Regions from separate parts of the Mechercharimyces mesophilus genome, predicted to be linked through region 1. Evidence: predicted binding sites of a transcription regulator. Region 1 holds the regulator's gene; the other holds the start of a gene.
What was found. Region 1 encodes NrdR, which represses ribonucleotide reductase genes. Its sites were predicted from a motif close to AACACNATATATNGTGTT; they were not measured.
Positions count from the first base shown of each region.

Region 2: the regulator NrdR is predicted to act here: its motif matches at 3,370-3,387, upstream of nrdI (class Ib ribonucleoside-diphosphate reductase assembly flavoprotein NrdI).

Region 1 covers NZ_JCBAPH010000004.1:103,918-112,964, reverse strand. Annotated here, with positions in the region: tRNA gene AC6RGY_RS11900 (tRNA-Leu) at 1-17, opposite strand, end outside; tRNA gene AC6RGY_RS11895 (tRNA-Gly) at 23-97, opposite strand; tRNA gene AC6RGY_RS11890 (tRNA-Phe) at 101-176, opposite strand; gene dnaI (primosomal protein DnaI) at 249-1,178, opposite strand; gene AC6RGY_RS11880 (DnaD domain protein) at 1,175-2,710, opposite strand; gene nrdR (transcriptional regulator NrdR) at 2,782-3,279, opposite strand; gene AC6RGY_RS11870 (glyceraldehyde-3-phosphate dehydrogenase) at 3,346-4,386, opposite strand; gene AC6RGY_RS11865 (lytic transglycosylase domain-containing protein) at 4,487-5,125, opposite strand; gene coaE (dephospho-CoA kinase) at 5,074-5,697, opposite strand; gene ytaF (sporulation membrane protein YtaF) at 5,711-6,376, opposite strand; gene mutM (DNA-formamidopyrimidine glycosylase) at 6,468-7,292, opposite strand; gene polA (DNA polymerase I) at 7,334-9,047, opposite strand, start outside.
Region 2 covers NZ_JCBAPH010000001.1:932,483-941,529, forward strand. Annotated here, with positions in the region: gene AC6RGY_RS04750 (D-alanyl-D-alanine carboxypeptidase family protein) at 1-273, shown strand, start outside; gene AC6RGY_RS04755 (nucleoside recognition domain-containing protein) at 270-860, shown strand; gene AC6RGY_RS04760 (spore maturation protein) at 913-1,449, shown strand; gene AC6RGY_RS04765 (hypothetical protein) at 1,730-2,587, shown strand; gene nrdI (class Ib ribonucleoside-diphosphate reductase assembly flavoprotein NrdI) at 3,457-3,873, shown strand; gene nrdE (class 1b ribonucleoside-diphosphate reductase subunit alpha) at 3,809-5,893, shown strand; gene nrdF (class 1b ribonucleoside-diphosphate reductase subunit beta) at 5,965-6,894, shown strand; gene AC6RGY_RS04785 (DNA glycosylase AlkZ-like family protein) at 7,131-8,234, shown strand; gene AC6RGY_RS04790 (type 1 glutamine amidotransferase domain-containing protein) at 8,463-9,047, shown strand, end outside.

The sequences.
Region 1 (9,047 bases):
TATTCCGCCACCCCGGCAAACATGGAGCGGAAGACGGGAGTCGAACCCGCGACCCTCGCCTTGGCAAGGCGATGCTCTACCGCTGAGCCACTTCCGCTTATGGTGGTTCGAGACGGAATCGAACCGCCGACACGAGGATTTTCAGTCCTCTGCTCTACCGACTGAGCTATCGAACCACTTTTATTTGCTGACAAAAAATATTGTACCACGATCCTATACCCTGTGCAAGCATTTTATCTAAAATAATTTTATTTTTTTCCACGCCGATTGGGTCCCTCTACCAAAACGGGGCTCACATAATGAGAAATACGTTCCATAATCCGTAGCGCTTTGGTACGTTCTACGCCACCTTTATTGGAATACGCCAAGTGATCCGTCAGCTCTTCCGGAGCCATATTGGAAGTGTAAACGACGGGTAAGCCTTCTGCCACACGGTATTGCAAGATCGCTCCCAACACTTCGTCCCGAATCCATGGTGTGAGTGTTTCTGCCCCAATATCATCTAAAATCAAAACCGTTGCTTTCTTCAATGCATCCAGTTTTTCACTTAGGGAACCATCATGAATAGCATCACGGATCTCTCGCATAAAGTCGGGTACATACACCATCAGCGAATCAACGTCATGACGCGTTAAATCTTGTGCAATTGCGCCGGCAATCCGACTTTTCCCCACACCAAAGTCACCGTAGAGATAAAGCCCTTTCGGCGGAATTTCATCGGCAAATTGATCGCAGAAATGAATCGCTGCTTGCACCGCTGCAATCCTCGCTGGATTGGCGGTAATCGTTTCAAACGTAGCCTCCAAGATATCCTTAGGAATATAGTGGCTCTGGATTAACTTCTCTTTTTGTTGTCGTCGTTGATGGGCTTTCCACTTGGCACATGGACGCATACGCACTTCAAGATATTGGGCTTGATATACCAAATCTGGCTGGTGCCCTTGCATCAAGTTTGGGCACTTCTCCAAGCCCGGGCATTGCATGCAATTTTCCTGCTCTTTTACATATTGACGAAGGTGCAAGAGAGATCGAGCGTAGACCTCGCGAGTAAGCTGAGGATGATGACCTCGGAATTCCTGCAGAAGCGGATGCTGGAGCAGGGACTGAAGATGCTCACTCGCTCTTTTTTTCCCGATATGCACCTCTTTGTTCCCCAAGGTTTCCCCTACTCGTTTCATTTACTTTGCCTCTTTTCTCGCATTCGTTGATCCAACCTGCTACGCATACGCGTTAGTTGCTCCATAATCTCTGCCTGTGCTTGCGGATCTGCCTCCCACTCTTCTTTCGCTGGGGATGGCTTCTCTCCGCTCTTCGTTTTAGCGACTGCAGCAGGTAGCTTGTCCGTCTTAACAGGAGTCGATCGCCTTCCTTTAGCAGACGGTTTCTTACTTTGCTGTGTCTGCCGTTCCTCCAATGCTAACTCAACCGCTTCGGTCACTGTTTGCACACGTTGGCGCTTCCAGTGTCCCGCAATTTTTTCTACCAAGGGTCGTGGCAATTTATTGTTATGCGTCTGCAGGACGTAATCAAGTAAAACATTGATTACCCCATGTGGCAAACGATAATCTTTCATCAAACACTCAACCAACTCTAAATCTGCATTAGGGATACGTGTTCCTTGATGGTAGTAGGATAGAAACTCCAAAGGCGAGATCGATTCCAATTGGCGAAAATGCTTCTCTTCCTCTGTCTCTTCCTTCTGTTCTTCTTTTCTCTTTGATTCCTCTGCCACGGTAGGAGTTTCAATCTCTACTTTAGCAGACGATTCATGTGTATCATATGAATCAGTCTGCATCCACTCGCCTGATCGCCGTGCTTGGAGCTGAAATTCACTACGCACAAAGAATCGCAAGCGTTCAATGTGAATTTGACCATCACCGGTCACCTCAGGATTTTGCAAAGCACGCAATAAATCCCCATCACTTAACTTATACAAAAGTTGGATTTGACTTAATTGCTCTTTAACCGATTCATTCCATCCATCTGTGTTAAGTAACGGACGCATTCGTGTGTAGATCAATTCCCAATCCGGTCCTTCCGTCTCGGATGAGTTCTTCACCTGCATGCCCTCTACCGACTTGCTTGCTTGTGACACAGGCGAAAGGAAGGAATCCGCTTGTGATAATGATGGAGCTTGTGGTGATTTCACTTGGAGTGCCGGCGCTTCCAGGTCAAAAGCCACGCTCATCTCTGAAGGAGAGAGGGTTCCAAAGACTTCTTGGAAGGATTTGGTAATATCCATCCATGTATCCTCTTCCTCCTCTCCTTCTTTAGAAGGAAGCATCGCTTCACGCAATTGAAGATAACGTTCTTTTCCTAATCGATGATAGAGGGTGACATTTAATACATCACTAGCAAAAAAGTCCGCAGGGGAAAGGGGCGCAATCCACTCATACTCAAAACAACGCTTCTCCTGGTAATAAGTATGACGGGTACTGATGAGGCCCACTCCTTCCAGTTGAAAGCGTGCTTGAAGCATCTGTGTAAATGTGAGTGACGTTAAATTCATGAGATAGCGATGAGGGTACCAATCCGTTTTTCCTGCACCATGCAAAGAGGATTGATACGCCAATGTCAAGAATAAACCAGCGGCTGTTGCTCCAATCATGGGTTGGTACAGATGCAAAAGCCCATTGATGTCATGGAAGTGAAGCGGACGATCTGTCCGCACGCGGAAAAGATCCAGCGGTGAACACTCTTTCCAATTCATCGCATTCCCCCTGCCTTTCTACAAAACTGTCTTCCCATACTATCACAAAATGACCTTCCTTGCTGTCACCCTTACGAGGGGTCCTCTTCTTCCTTCGTAAGGGAATTGGGATCACGTGATCGATCCAATAAATCTTCCAATTCTTGTACAAAAACATTGATATCACGAAACTGCCGGTAAACAGAAGCAAAGCGCACATAAGCAACTTCATCCACGTGAATCAAGTGTTCCATCACTCGCTCACCAATTTCACGTGAAGGGACTTCCGCTTCTCCTTGTTCACGGAGAGATTTCTCGATATCATCCACCATTTCTTCTAATTCCCCGACGGGAACGGGTCTCTTCTCACAAGCTCGAATCAAACCATGGAGAAGCTTCTCCCGTGCAAACTCTTCACGTCGTCCATCTTTTTTCACAACAATGAGTGGCTTCATCTCCACCATCTCAAAAGTGGTAAAGCGGCGTTCACATGAATCACATTCACGTCGCCTGCGAATCGAACGGCCTTCATGCACGGGCCGTGAGTCCAATACTTTGCTACCTGTAAAATGACAAAAAGGGCACCGCATTCGTTTTCCCTCCCGAATCCGACTACCCTTTAAGTCTCTCCAATTTCATAGATGGTTGTCAAGGTCTTATGCCTTGCTCGTTGTCCCTTCTTCAATCTTCTTATCAATTGATTTGCCGACAAGATGTACGAGGTCAACCACACGGCAAGAGTAACCCCACTCATTGTCATACCATGCAAGCACTTTCACTTGTTTTTTCCCCGTCACCATCGTCGATAGTCCATCCACAATGGCAGAATGATCATTCCCATTAAAGTCACTAGAAACCAACGGATCTTCTGTATATTGAAGAACTCCAGTCATTGATGTATCTGCCGCTTGCTTCAAAGCCCGGTTAACCTCTTCTGCCGTAACCTCTTGATTCAAGTCAACGACCAAGTCGACGATGGAAACGTTGGGTGTCGGAACACGTAAGGCAATCCCATTCATACGGCCTTCTAACTCTGGCAATACCTGACTAATTGCACGAGCGGCACCTGTCTTAGTCGGAATGATGGATTGTCCACAGGCACGTGCCCGCCGAAGATCTTTATGCGGATTGTCCAAGTTCTTTTGATCATTGGTATACGCATGAACCGTTGTCATCAACCCGTGTTCAATCCCAAAAGTGTCATGCAGGACCTTGGCTACGGGTGCGAGGCAGTTCGTGGTACAAGAAGCATTGGAAACAACGTGGTGATCTTGTGGGTTGTAATCTTTCTCGTTCACACCGATGACGATGGTTGCATCTTCCTGTTTCCCCGGAGCCGTAATCACTACTTTCTTCGCTCCCGCTTGCAGGTGACGACCTGCTCCTTCACGATCACGAAATTTCCCGGTCGCCTCTACTACGACGTCAATATCGAGGTCATTCCAAGGCAACCGAGCAGGGTCCCGGTCAGAAACTAATTGTACGAACTTCCCATTTATTAATAAACCTTCTTCAACCGCTTGAATCTCATCTGTTAGTGCCCCATGAAGCGTGTCATACTTCAAAAGATGAGCCAGGGTTTCTGCTGGGTAACTTGCGTTGACGGCTACAATATCTATATTCTGATCATGCATGGCTTTACGAAAGACCATGCGTCCAATACGTCCAAATCCATTAATAGCGATGCGTGTAGTCATAATAAAAAAACCCCTTCCCTCAAATATCACACAATAATTCCTCCTATTATTATAATCAGTATGACACATATTGCAATGCAAAATAAAGGAAAACCCGCGTCTATTCTTGCTGATCGCGGGAAATTGGGTCCATATTTACCTCTCCGTATACGGTTTGATAGCGTTCGTAATAAAACATAACTTTTTGTACATAGTTCCTTGTTTCACCAAAAGGGATCTGGTCAATATTCTCTTTTGTTCCATCCCAAGTACCTTCTCCCATCCATTTCTTCACATTTCCTGGTCCTGCATTATAGGCGGCAATCATCGCTAATTGGTTCCCATGAAACTCCTGTTCCAGCCAAGACAAATACCACGTTCCCATATGAATATTAATAGCTGGGTCATTGACCGATTGGCTAAATGATGGAGAGAATTCAGCATCATCTACAATATGCGTCACCGTATCGGGCATCAATTGCATGAGACCCTGTGCTCCTTTATGTGACTCATTCTCTGGTCGAAAACGACTCTCCACACGAATAACGGCCATTACGAGGTAGGGGTCAATCCCATGGGCATCTGCACTATAGGATATCTCCTCTTCATACGCCAGTGGATACATCCATTTATTATAATAGGGTGTCAACAAGACAATCAGAGTAAGACCGACTAGCACGACGATCAGAATTGTCCGGACTGAGGAAATCATGCTCCGCCGAGAGTTGGACCGCTTTTGATCTGTTCGAGTTGTTTCCATAGTTGATCCACCTGACTTTCTGTTTCCGTTAACTCACCGGAATTATCGATACAATAATCGGCTAACTCTTTTTTCTCCTCAATGGGCCGTTGCGCCTTTATCATCTTTATCGCCTCAGCTTGTCCCATTTGATCGCGCGCCATAAGGCGCTCCAGCTGTAGCTCTTCTGGAACGTAAACCACGATCACCTTTTCCACCATGTACGTCAATTCTGACTCGTAGAGAAGAGGGATATCCAGAACGATGATGGCTTCCGGGTCTGCTTCGGCGTACTGTTTCATTCGTCTCTTCATTTCTTGTCGAATCAGTGGATGCAAGATTTCATTCAACGCCAAACGCAGTGTTTTATCCTGAAAGACGATGGCACGTAGTTGTCTGCGATCCAACGCACCGTCAGCAGTAATCACTTCTTCACCAAAGCGGTCTCTTACTTTTTGTATCCCAACGGTACCTGGCTCAACCACATCTCGCGCCACTTGGTCCGCATCAATGAGGATCGCCCCTCTCTCCTTTAGCCAATCAGCAACGGTACTTTTCCCCGTTGCGATTCCCCCCGTCAAACCAATAATCATGGACCACCCTCCTTTATACGCTAGTTAAGCCTTTTACTATGCCAATCAGGATAAGGATCAATCCTGGAACATATTTCATAAAGCGTAGCTTGCCCCGGTGTTGCAAGTGAAAACCCACTTCCATACCCACACGTAGAAAAAGAGCACACATGATAGCAATCATAATAGCAACCGGCCAAGATGGGTACCCCAGCAGTGCTACTCCTATTCCCGCTCCAAAAGCATCTAGAGATAAGGCCATTCCTAAGAGGAGAGCTTCTGGAGAAGAAATTGTCCCCGATTGATCCCGATCCGCTGTCATCGGTTTTTTTAGAATTTGGATCATTAAACCTAACGCGCGCAATTCAAGGGAGAAAATCTCTCTTTCCTTCGAAAGCGTTACCATATGACTCGGATCTTCTGCTTTCCGTGATTGTTTCCATCCTTGTACGAGACTCCATGCACCGAGTAGAATCAATATCGATGCTCCCCAATACCTACTACTGTCGACAGAAAACCAATACTCCAACCATTGTCCGGCCGCCATCGATAGGGCCATCATGAGACCTGAGCAACCGGCAATAATCACAATGGATGTAAGTGGAAGCCGCATACCTCTCATTCCATAGGTTAAACCGACACCAAAGCTATCCATACTGATAGCAAAAGAAATAAAAAGCAACGGTAGCAGGGTCCACACCTTCCATCCTCTCCCTCCGACCGATATCCTAACCTATCTTATGGAAAAGGGCGGAAAGGTGTGCTGAACCGCAATGAACCTCGAACACTCTTTACCCCTGACACTGGGGACAATAATGCGTTCCTCGTCCTGCTACTACTGTGCGCCTGATGGGGGTTCCACATTGGAGACACGGTTCCTCCTTGCGGCCATAAACTTGAATCTGCAATTGGAACATCCCCATCTCCCCATTTCCATTCACGTAGGAACGAACAGAAGAGCCTCCAACAGCAATCGCTTTTTCCAGCGTCGCCTCAATACTATGAAAGAGCTTCTCCTTTTCTAACGGTGTAAGGGAGGGGGCGGTTCGCGCCGGATCAATCTTCGCTAAATGCAAAGCTTCGTCCACATAGATATTCCCCAGGCCCGCAATGAAGGACTGGTTAAGGAGCAGTGCTTTTATGGACGTTTTTCGTCTGCTCATCCCTTCTGAAAAACGTTGTAAATTAAAATCAGGGGTGAGCGGTTCCGGACCTAATTTATTGAGCGGAGCCACTTCCTCTTCTTCTCCTCGACGAAAAATATGCATCGTCCCAAATTGACGTACATCCAAATAGCGTAATTCCGTGCCATCAGTAAAAGTGAAACGAACATGGGTGTGTTTGGCAACCGGTTCTGTCTTTTCTTCCACACGGTACTTGCCTTCCATACGCAAATGAGAAACCAGCACCCAATCGTCAAAATGAATCAGGAGAAACTTCCCTTTCCGCCCCAGTCCACGAATCGTGGTGCCGAGCAAACAAAGGCGAAAAGCTTCCGGTTCTTGTGGTTCCTGAATAATCCGTGGCAGCGTTATCACCACATCTTCAATCGTTTTTCCGATGATCAATTCACTTAATGTACGTTTTACCGTTTCCACTTCTGGTAATTCTGGCATTTTCTATCTCCTACTCCTTTACGTCTATCGCAACCTCTTCCTTACTTCGCTTCATACCAAGAAGCACCACTACTCACATCCACCTTGAGCGGGACAGAAAGCTGAATCGCACTTTCCATCACTTCCGTCACCAAGGCGGTCAATTCTTCCCGTTCCTCCGGTGGCACTTCGAAGACCAGTTCATCATGAACTTGTAGCAACATACGGCTTTTTAATCCTTGTTCCTGTAGCTTGCGATCCATGCTTACCATCGCCTTTTTGATGATATCGGCATTGGAGCCCTGAATCGGTGTATTCATGGCTGTACGTTCAGCAAAGCTACGGCGGTTAAAATTAGACGAATGAATATCCGGCAAAAAGCGGCGACGATGAAAGAGCGTTGTCACATAGCCTTCTTTTTTCGCTTGCTCGATCACTCCATCTAGGTAGGCTTTCACATCTGGGTAACTCTCAAAATATTTTTCGATGATCGCGCCTGCTTCCTTGCGCGTAATGTTCAGGTTTTGTGATAGACCATAATCACTTATCCCGTAGACGATCCCGAAATTCACTGCTTTCGCTTGACTCCGCAAAAGAGGGGTTACTTCATCATCATCGACACCAAAGATGTCCATTGCCGTTTGCGTATGAATATCCCGGCCCTGAGTAAAAGCTTCGATCAAATTCTTGTCTCCCGAAATATCAGCCAGAATACGCAATTCGATTTGTGAATAGTCCGCCGCCAACATGAACCACTCCGGTTCCGTGGGTACAAATACGCGGCGAAGCTTGCGACCTTCTTCTAAACGTATGGGGATGTTTTGTAAGTTGGGATGTGTACTACTTAGTCGTCCCGTGGCCGTAATCGCCTGATTAAACTGGGTGTGAATCTTTTCTGTCTCGGGTTCAATAACCTTTAACAATCCATCCACATAGGTGGAAATCAGCTTGCCCACTTGCCGATAATGCAAGATATACTCTACCACTTCATGCTGTGGTGCCAGTTTTTCTAGTACATCCGCACTGGTGGAATACCCCGTCTTCGTCTTTTTCATGACGGGAAGGCCCAACTTATCAAATAAGATCTCACCCAACTGCTTGGGAGAGTTGATGTTAAACTCTGTACCAGCCAACTCATAAATGGTACGGGTCAGCTCTTCTAAGCGCGTTCGCAACTCATCGCCTAACGCATGGAGCTGCTCCACGTCAATCTTCACTCCATCTCTCTCCATGCGTCCCAATACATCCGCTAACGGCATTTCTATCCCATAGAAAAGCTCATCCAACTGATCGTTTTTAAGCTCTTTCTCCAAAATGGGTTGCAAACGGATAAGGGATTGCGTCTTCCTTGCGAGATGTTCGGCTAAGGCTTCCCCAGTTAAGGCTTTCCGCTTAGCCCCTTTACCATAAACGGTTTCATCATCAGGAAGACCTCCACCTAAATACTGACTCACAATCCCACTCAAAGAAGGCCCTGATTCGGATGGATCTAATAGATAAGCCGCCAATAAGATATCGAAGGTAAGTCCGATCGTGTCAATGCCTTCTCTTGCCAATGCTACTTGGGTTCTTTTCGCATCATACACCACTTTTGCTTGTTTCTCATTCGCCAGCCAATTTTGACATGCCTCCCATCTGGAGAGTACTTCCGAGGAAACATACATTCCTTTTTCTCCATCCGAGATAAAGAGACCCACCACCTCGCCGTGATGATAATGTTCATCGGTTAATTCGACAAAGAGAGCAAGCTTCTCTTGTTGTAACCATTCTTCCCAT
Region 2 (9,047 bases), on a different contig from region 1:
GAGGCGGTTCACTTGGTTGCAGCACGCGGATTTTCCTATCCATTGACGGAGGAAGAAGAAGGGGACATTAAGTTGGAACCACTTGTTACCCTTCCGATTGATCAAATTGGACAAGAAGGGGAAGTAGCAGGGACACTGCGTATCTACTTTCAGAGTGAACCCATTGGGTCCATCCCGCTGGTAGTTAAGGTGGAGGAGGAAGAAACATTTCTTTCCTCATGGCTTAAAGTGCTAGGGCGCGTGTTGGGCATGAGAGAGGAGGAGGCAGTATGATCCACTATATTTGGCTGTTTATGCTGGTGAGTGGATTTATCGCGGCCGCTGCACAGGGCAATATCGAACTCGTTACGGAAGCAGCCTTGACCGGGGCGAAAGATGCGATTGCCGTCTGCTTCGGTCTACTCAGTATTCTTGTTTTCTGGTTGGGAATGATGCGGATTGCGCAAGATGCAGGCCTCATTGAGAAATTGGCTCGTCTCCTGGGACCCATCGCCCGTTTTTTATTTCCGGGTATTCCGCGTGATCATCCTGCGATGGGGTATATCCTTTCCAATATGTCGGCCAACCTCTTTGGTCTAGGAAATGCCGCTACACCCATGGGGTTGAAAGCGATGGAGGAACTACAAAAATTAAATCCGGATAAGAAGACGGCCACACCTGCTATGTGCACGCTATTAGCAATTAATACCTCAGGTCTGACACTGGTGCCGACGACGGTTATTGGCCTCCGCATGCAATATGGTTCGGTAGAACCGGCTGCAGTGATTGGGACCACCATCTTAGCCACTCTCTGTTCGACGGTGGTAGCGGTGCTTTTGGATCGTTGGTATCGCCGGCGAACATGGGGGAGTGATGCATAAGCCCATTCTCATCAGCGAATAGACATCAACCCGTGGGGAAGGAGGGATGACGATGATCGAGTGGATAACCGCTTTGTCCAAATGGATGTTACCCGTGATCTTAGCTTTTGTTCCTGTTTATGCACTCGCTAGGAAAGTACCCATTTATGAAAGTTTTACTGAGGGAGCGAAGGAAGGAATTCCAACAATTGTGCAAATCATCCCTCATTTAGTAGGGATGATGGTGGCAGTAGCCGTTTTTCGTGAATCGGGAGCGCTCCAATTTTACCTTAATCTCTTAGTTCCCCTTACTTCATGGGTGGATTTCCCAAAGGAAGTACTTCCACTGGGGTTGTTGCGTCCTATTTCAGGAGCGGGAGCACTGGCTTTCATGGAAAATATTTTTCAGCAACAAGGGCCGGACTCATTCTTAGGGGTGCTGGCTTCCACTATGCAAGGAAGTACCGATACTACTTTGTATGTACTCACGGTTTACTTTGGATCTGTCGGTATTCGTCGCTCGATGTATGCTGTAAAGGTTGGATTTATGGCTGACTTCGCAGGGCTGATGGCCTCTTGGTTGATCGTAAGCATGATGATGGGTGCTTGAATGCGGGTAGTATGGAATGGCTTGTATACTGGGAGTAGCAAAACTTTTCCATTTATAGGAGCATAAAATCGATCAAAAAATGGTGACTAGACTATTTATTTTCTCAGAGATCGCTTTTTAATTAGGACTTCTGTTCTTTCTCTATGTTTGAGGAAAGACAATTAAACTGAGTCATTTATCTATAGGATTATTTTATGTGTACGAACAGCCACTTGGAGTGAAGGGAAGAGCAAGAAAATGTGGAATATAAAAGTATAGAAATAGACAGGGGGGAATGTACTTGTTGAAGAGAAAAATGGCTATAGATAGAAAAGGATTGTTTATTATTTTTATCGCACTCTCCTTCTTTCTTATGGGTGTGTTAGCGACACATTTGTACCTTGAATATACAGATGAATACAGTTTTGCAAGGGATATTGATGGGGTAGTAGCGCAACCTGGTTGGGTGGGAGACATCTCTGCCATAAAAGGTGAGCGGATTCGTCTGCAAGTAGATCTCTTCGATTTTTCTGATGAACTGGTCGGCTATGGGATACAATTTCCTCAACCAGATGGGTTTAAGATAGATAACTCTCGGTTAGATCCAGCAGGTCAGTACAAACATTTTACGCACTATATCTTTTCTTTTGATCTGATCCCGAATGAAATAGGTGAATTGCATGCAAAAGGCATGGAGGTAGTAATTACTTCTGAAACAGATGAAGAGTATCGTGTGAATATAGGAGATTTTTACTTTCAAGTGAAAGAAAAAGAAGAAGAGTCCTTACTAGCGGGTGGTGAAGGAGGTATGGAGCAGGAAACGGAGCTTCCCGTGATTTCCCTCTCTTTTTCTGATACACTAGAAAATCATTATGACCAAGAGATAACTTTGCTTTCTTTTGAACATAATATCGATCAGATTAAGCTAGAGGAAGAGACGGGAAACATTCTGGGTACGATTCCCCCCGATGAGAGCTATGGTCTCCATCGTGCTTTCAATGTTGAAGAGACGGATGGATACGTCTACTTTCGCCCTCGACTCAAGTATGAAGTGGAAGGGGAGACGTTTTCCACTCTCCTTAACATGACGACAATAAAACCTCGTCTGTCACCGGATTCTCTTCAGTACTTACTCCGAGAACAGGGAATGAGTAAATAAGGGATTCCTCATTCGTGATATGATCCCCTTATAGTGGACAGAGAAAAGAAACCATTTTCATCTGTTAACTATGGAGGGGTCTTTCTATGGGGAGGGTAGGGTTAGTGGACAAGTAGATATATCCCCTAATTTCAACATTAGCAGGAGGCTTATTTTCTATGAAATACTTTAAAGAGATAGCTTCAACAGGGCTTACTTATATTTTTGTCCTATTTCTTCTCTATCTAATTGCAGACATTTCTATTTCATCCCTTGATATTAGTATATTGGTTCTTATATGTCTCTTATTCGGTCTGTTTACTATAATTTCAAGTTTCATACGTATTAGTTTTCAAGGATCACTATATCGAATATACGCTTTTATAACGGATGCAACTTTGCTATTTGGTGTATTGTTCCTTCTATTAAATGAAATAGATGATATTACAAACATGATTTATTTTTTGATTACATTTCTTATTGGGGTTCATATTTTTAATGATAACGAATGAATGTCAGTCGGAGAATAAGCCTCCTATGTTAGACAAAACAAATGACAGAACACTTACGTTCCATCTCTCCTCTGCCGGTAACTATAAAACCTTTTTTATTTTTGCTAGCACGTTGACAACTGCTTCGTCCGCGATTACACTTTTCAAGGTGACGAATTTCCTCTATGATTTTCTCTCTCTTTTTCCCCCTAAATAAAGAAAGAGATCCTTAAAAACCCCTCAAAAACTTCTTGACAAAAATCCTCTGTTTCTCTTTATTGACACAGGATCTTGAATACGATTTACTATATACATACTATATCTTGTGTTTAACACACCTTGAGGAGAAAGAAGCATTGACACTATTCTTTCTCTTTTTGCTTGCTAGGAGGAAGACGGATGCTCGTAATCTATGACTCCAAAACGGGAAATGTGGACCGCTTTATGAAACATCTTGGTTGGGATGCGATAAAGATCGAACCTGACCTGGTAATAGAAGAACCTTATGTTTTGGTTACGTTTACGACGGGTTTTGGACAAGTTCCCCCGACGGTGGAAACATTCTTGCAGACGAACGGCGATTATTTACAAGGCGTAGCAGCGAGTGGTAACCGCAATTTTGCGCAACACTTTGCGCGCAGTGCAGATGTTATTGGGGCGAGGTATCAAGTGCCCATTCTTCATAAATTTGAGCTCTCTGGAACCAAGAGCGATCGAGAGATCTTTAAGGAAAGGGTGGAGGAGTTAGAGCATGAATCATATCGAGTTGAACAACGAAGTTACGAAAATGACGGACGGGTTTTATCAGCTACATAAGGATCATGAAGCAATTGCTGAATTCCAAAAAGAGGTAGAGACAAAGCTGATTCGCTTCTCCTCTGTTAAAGAACAGATGGAGTATATGGTAGAGAAGGATTACTATGATCCGCGCTTGTTGGAACAATACTCACTCTCTGCGATTGAGTCGATCTATCAACTAGCCTATGAACAGAATTTCACCTTTGATTCCTATATGGCCATCACAAAGTTTTACACGGATTATGCGCTAAAAACCAATGATAAGAAGCAATACCTTGAAACTTACGAAGACCGGGTAGTGGCTGTTTCTCTTTATTTGGCACAAGGAGATGTAGAGAAAGCCAAAAGCTTTGTGATTTCGATGATGAACCAATGGTATCAGCCGGCTACGCCTACCTTTTTAAATGCGGGTAAAAGCCGGCGTGGTGAGATGGTCAGTTGTTTCCTCTTGGGTATGGATGATACCTTGAATTCGATTATGTTTAATGTGAACACTGCGGCACAACTGAGTAAAAATGGGGGCGGAATTGCCCTTAATCTCTCCCGTTTGCGGGCCCGTCGAGAACCGATCAAGGGAATTGAAGGAGCGGCGAGTGGCGTTATGCCGGTGCTGAAACTGTTAGAAGATATTTTCTCCTATGTGGATCAATTGGGACAGCGTCGAGGTGCTGGTGCAGCCTACCTCAATTGTTTCCATTGGGATGTGAATGAGTTTCTCGATTCCAAAAAAATTAACGCGGATGAGAAGACACGGATTGCCTCTCTGTCCATCGGATTAATCGTACCCGATAAGCTTTTCCAGTTAGCGAAAGAGGATCAACCACTCTATGTGTTTGCCCCTTATTCTGTTTATGCGGAGTATGGAGAGCACTTGGACGATATGGATTTGGATGAGCGCTATGAAGAGCTGGTAGCCAATCCAAATGTAAACAAGCGGATATTGATGAGTGCGCGTGACTTCTTATCCAAGATTGCTGCCATCCAATTGGAATCGGGCTATCCCTATATCATGTACAAGTCTAATGCCAACCGAGCCCATGCTCTTCAAGGGATTGGACAAGTGAAGATGTCCAACTTATGCACGGAAATTTTCCAGATGATGGAGACGAGTGAAATCACCGATTACAGCCAACCGGATATCATCAAACGTGATATCAACTGTAACTTGGGCTCCTTAAATATCGTCAATGTGATGGAATCAGCGAAGATTCGTGAAGCGGTTCATACCGGGATGGAAGCACTCACGGCGGTTTCTGACATGACGACCATCGAGAATGCTCCGACCGTGCGCAAGGCGAACGAGGAGTTACATTCTGTCGGTTTAGGAGCGATGAACCTACACGGATATCTCGCCAAAAATCGGATCATGTTTGAATCGGAAGAAGCACGCGACTTCGTACGCACCTTCTTTATGATCGTCAATTATTATTCACTTGAGAAATCGATGATGATCGCCAAAGAAAAAGGGGAGACCTTCAAAGATTTTGAGCGCTCCGATTACGCTACGGGTCGCTACTTTGAGAAATACCTGCAGGAGGACTTCTCGCCTCGTAGTGAACGTGTTGCTTCGCTCTTTGCAGATATGGATATTCCTACGAAGACGGATTGGCAACAGTTGATGGAGCAGGTACAGACACATGGATTGTATCACGCTTATCGCTTGGCTGTTGCCCCAACGGGAAGTATCTCGTACTTACAAAATGCGACATCCAGCATTATGCCAATCACGAGTGCGATTGAGTCGAGAACTTATGCCAATGCGACCACCTATTTCCCCATGCCGTTCCTTGCACGGGAAAACTTCTGGTACTATAAATCCGCTTATGATATGGACATGATGAAAGTGATGGATCTGGTGGCAGAAGCACAGGCGCACATCGACCAAGGGATTAGTGCCATCCTCTTTGTTAATAGCGACATTTCCACGCGTCAATTGGCGCGCTACTATGTTTATGCCAATCACAAAGGGTTAAAAAGCCTCTATTACACACGTACCCGTAAGCTAGATGTGGAAGAGTGTTTATCTTGTTCGGTTTGATTTAAGTTTGTTGTTGGGGAGGGATCGGCTTGACCTTAAAAGCCGTCAATTGGAATCGCGAAGAAGATCAGATGAGTTTGATGTTTTATCGGCAACAAATACAACAGTTTTGGACGGAAGAGGAGATTGTACTCTCTGCGGATTTGAATACCTGGAAAGGATTATCTGAAGCGGAGAAAGAGACGTATAAGCTGGTGCTAGGCGGACTCACCCTGCTGGACACACAGCAAGGTGGCGAGGGCATGCCACTTCTGACGACCCATGTGGAAGGATTACAGAAAAAAGCGGTGCTCGCCCTCTTTGGTGCGATGGAACAGATCCACGCCAAGAGCTATAGTAGTATTTTTACCACGCTGGTGACGGATGAGGAAAACGATGCCATCTTCCGTTGGGTAGAAGAAAATCCGCTCTTACAGAAGAAAGCCAGTCTGGTTTTGAAGTATTATCATGCCTTGCTCAAGCCAGAAGCGAGCAAAGAAGAAGTGTACATGGCGATGGTGGCGAGTGTTTTCCTAGAAAGTTTTCTTTTTTACAGTGGTTTTTTCTATCCTTTGTATCTGGCGGGGCAAGGAAAATTGACGGCCTCCGGTGAAATCATCTCCTTGATTCTGCGTGACGAAGCGATCCACGGTGTTTACGTGGGGCTATTGGCACAAGAGTTATTAGGTGAGATGACCGCAGAACAACAGCAACGCCTCAAAAGTGACGTCTCGTCTCTCATGGAGCAGTTGTATGAGTTGGAACGAGAGTATACGGCTGAAATGTATGATCCAATCGGGCTGACGGACGAAGTGATTAACTACGTAGAGTATAATGCGAACAAAGCTCTGATGAATATAGGATTAGACCCTGTGTTCGCGGACCCAACCATTAACCCGATTGTAGAGAATGGGATTAAGACAGAAACGAAGACCCATGACTTCTTCTCCACGAAGGGGAACGGATATGTAAAAGCGCTAAATGTGGAGCGGCTGACGGATGATGATTTTCTGTTTGCGTAAGAGATGGAGTCTGTCTAACACGGTGAGAGATTACGAATAAAGTGAGTTAGGAAAAGCTTGTCGAAGATAAGATCAACGACAAGCTTTTTTCTGTTGTATTTGGAAGCAGGTAGAGTGGATTGTGACCTGGAACAGTATGGAGAAGACTATTAGGACTCCGAATCAGTAATACGGATGATAGAGTTAATGCCCTTAAAATACTTAATGTAATCAATAATCTAGGAGGAGAGCGGAATATGGCGAAAATAGAGAAACAGACGGTATTATACACACGTCTACAGAGGCAAAGACTGATTGATCCACTAAAAGAGAGTCAGGATGTGGAGGAGTATAGACAGCTGTTTAAGCTTCATCAACCGGTGGCGCCAGTGTTTAACTCGCGTCCTGGTGAACCACCCAGGCTGAGATATAGAACAGAATTTAATGATGCATTCCTTACTAGCAACTGGAGAAAAAAGCATCAGATTGTGAAGGGGAGATTTCAAGGAGGATTAGTTGGCTATGTACTAGAGGAAGATTTGAGGCTTTATTCCTATGTGTTTAAAAAAGAACTTAAGAGGCCTAAGAAAATTCATGAGGAAATATTGAAAGCCATAAAAACGATGAGTGGGATATCAAAAGAGGAATTAAAAGCGGAGCTAGATTATAGCGGAAAAGAGATCACTCAAGCGTTGCAACAATTACAAGAAGCTTTCTTCGTTTACGAAGATCAAATAGACACAGACTGGAATACTGGTTGGTTTGATTTTAAGACAGAATGGTTTGACATAGAGGAGATAAAATTAACCAGGGAAGAAGCCATTGCACAAATTATACTCAACTTTCAACATCTCTTTGTTTTTACTACGCCGGAACAAATGAAAAGCTGGTCGAGGCTAAAGATGATCGAGATAAATAAGGCAATAACGCATCTTCAAGTCGAAAACAAGCTGATGAAAGTCCACGTAGAAGGCTTAGGTGACGGATTTATCAAACCGGAAGATGTGGACCTCGAGCGCCAGTCTGTACCGAAACTAGTAAGGATGATGAATAAGTCGGATATACTGGTTCGCGCCCATATGGCCGAACTAAAAGAGAAGTTTCATGCACAAAAGGTCCTGCAGTATTTATTCATAGATGGAGAGTTTAGAGGGGCAGTGCAGGGGCAATGGAAGATCGGTCCACATGATATTGATGATGTTACCCTACTGATGAGTGAAGATGAAATTTCCGAGCGCACAGAAGAGATCATCCATGAAATACGAAGCGAGTATCATCCTGAGACAACGAGAATCCGAAAGTTTGCTGGGAAAACACTCGAAGAAAATCACTTGTACAATGATCCAGGTTACTTTGGGTAACTGTGGATATCCAGAACCATGAAGAAGAGATATGATGTCGTTCCAGGTTAACAAGAAAGAAACTAACCGGGCAAAGCCCTTCGTAGTCCCTCTATCTACCTAGTATCATAGAGGGTACTAAATCACAAGAATGTGCGTACTTTTGAATATGGGTTCAAACGGGTATAGTAGTTGGAGGAGCGAAGCTGACTCCTAGATCTTGGACATGTTAGTGAAAGGGGTAGGATCATGAGTAAAAAAATATTATTTGTTATTACAAGCCACGATAAGATTACGGATGATCTGCCAACGGGATTTTGGTTGGAAGAAGTCTCTGTTCCTTATCAGGCTTTTAAAGAAAAAGGATACGAGGTTACCTTGTCCAGTCCGCAAGGTGGCAAGGTACCATTGGACCCCAATAGTATTTCTAATGAAAGTGATATCAAAGAATCACAAGAAGTGCTAAGCAAGTGTGAAAACACATTGCCCTTAGCGGAGGTTAACGTGGAAGGATTTGATGGCATCTTTTTGCCTGGTGGTCATGGGACCATGTTTGACTTCCCCGATAACGCCGATCTGATTGAGGCTCTGCAATACTTTGCTAAGAGCGATAAAGTGATCGCCGCTGTCTGTCATGGTCCTGCTGGCTTGGTCAATGTGAAAGACGCTAGTGGAAAGCCATTGGTGGCTGGGAAGAAGGTTACCGCCTTTACGGATTCAGAAGAAGCGACGGTCGACTTGGTTTCTCACATGCCATTCCTCTTGGAAAGCAAACTGCGTGAACAAGGGGCTGAAGTGATTGTCGCCGCTGACTGGCAGGATCACGTAGAAGTA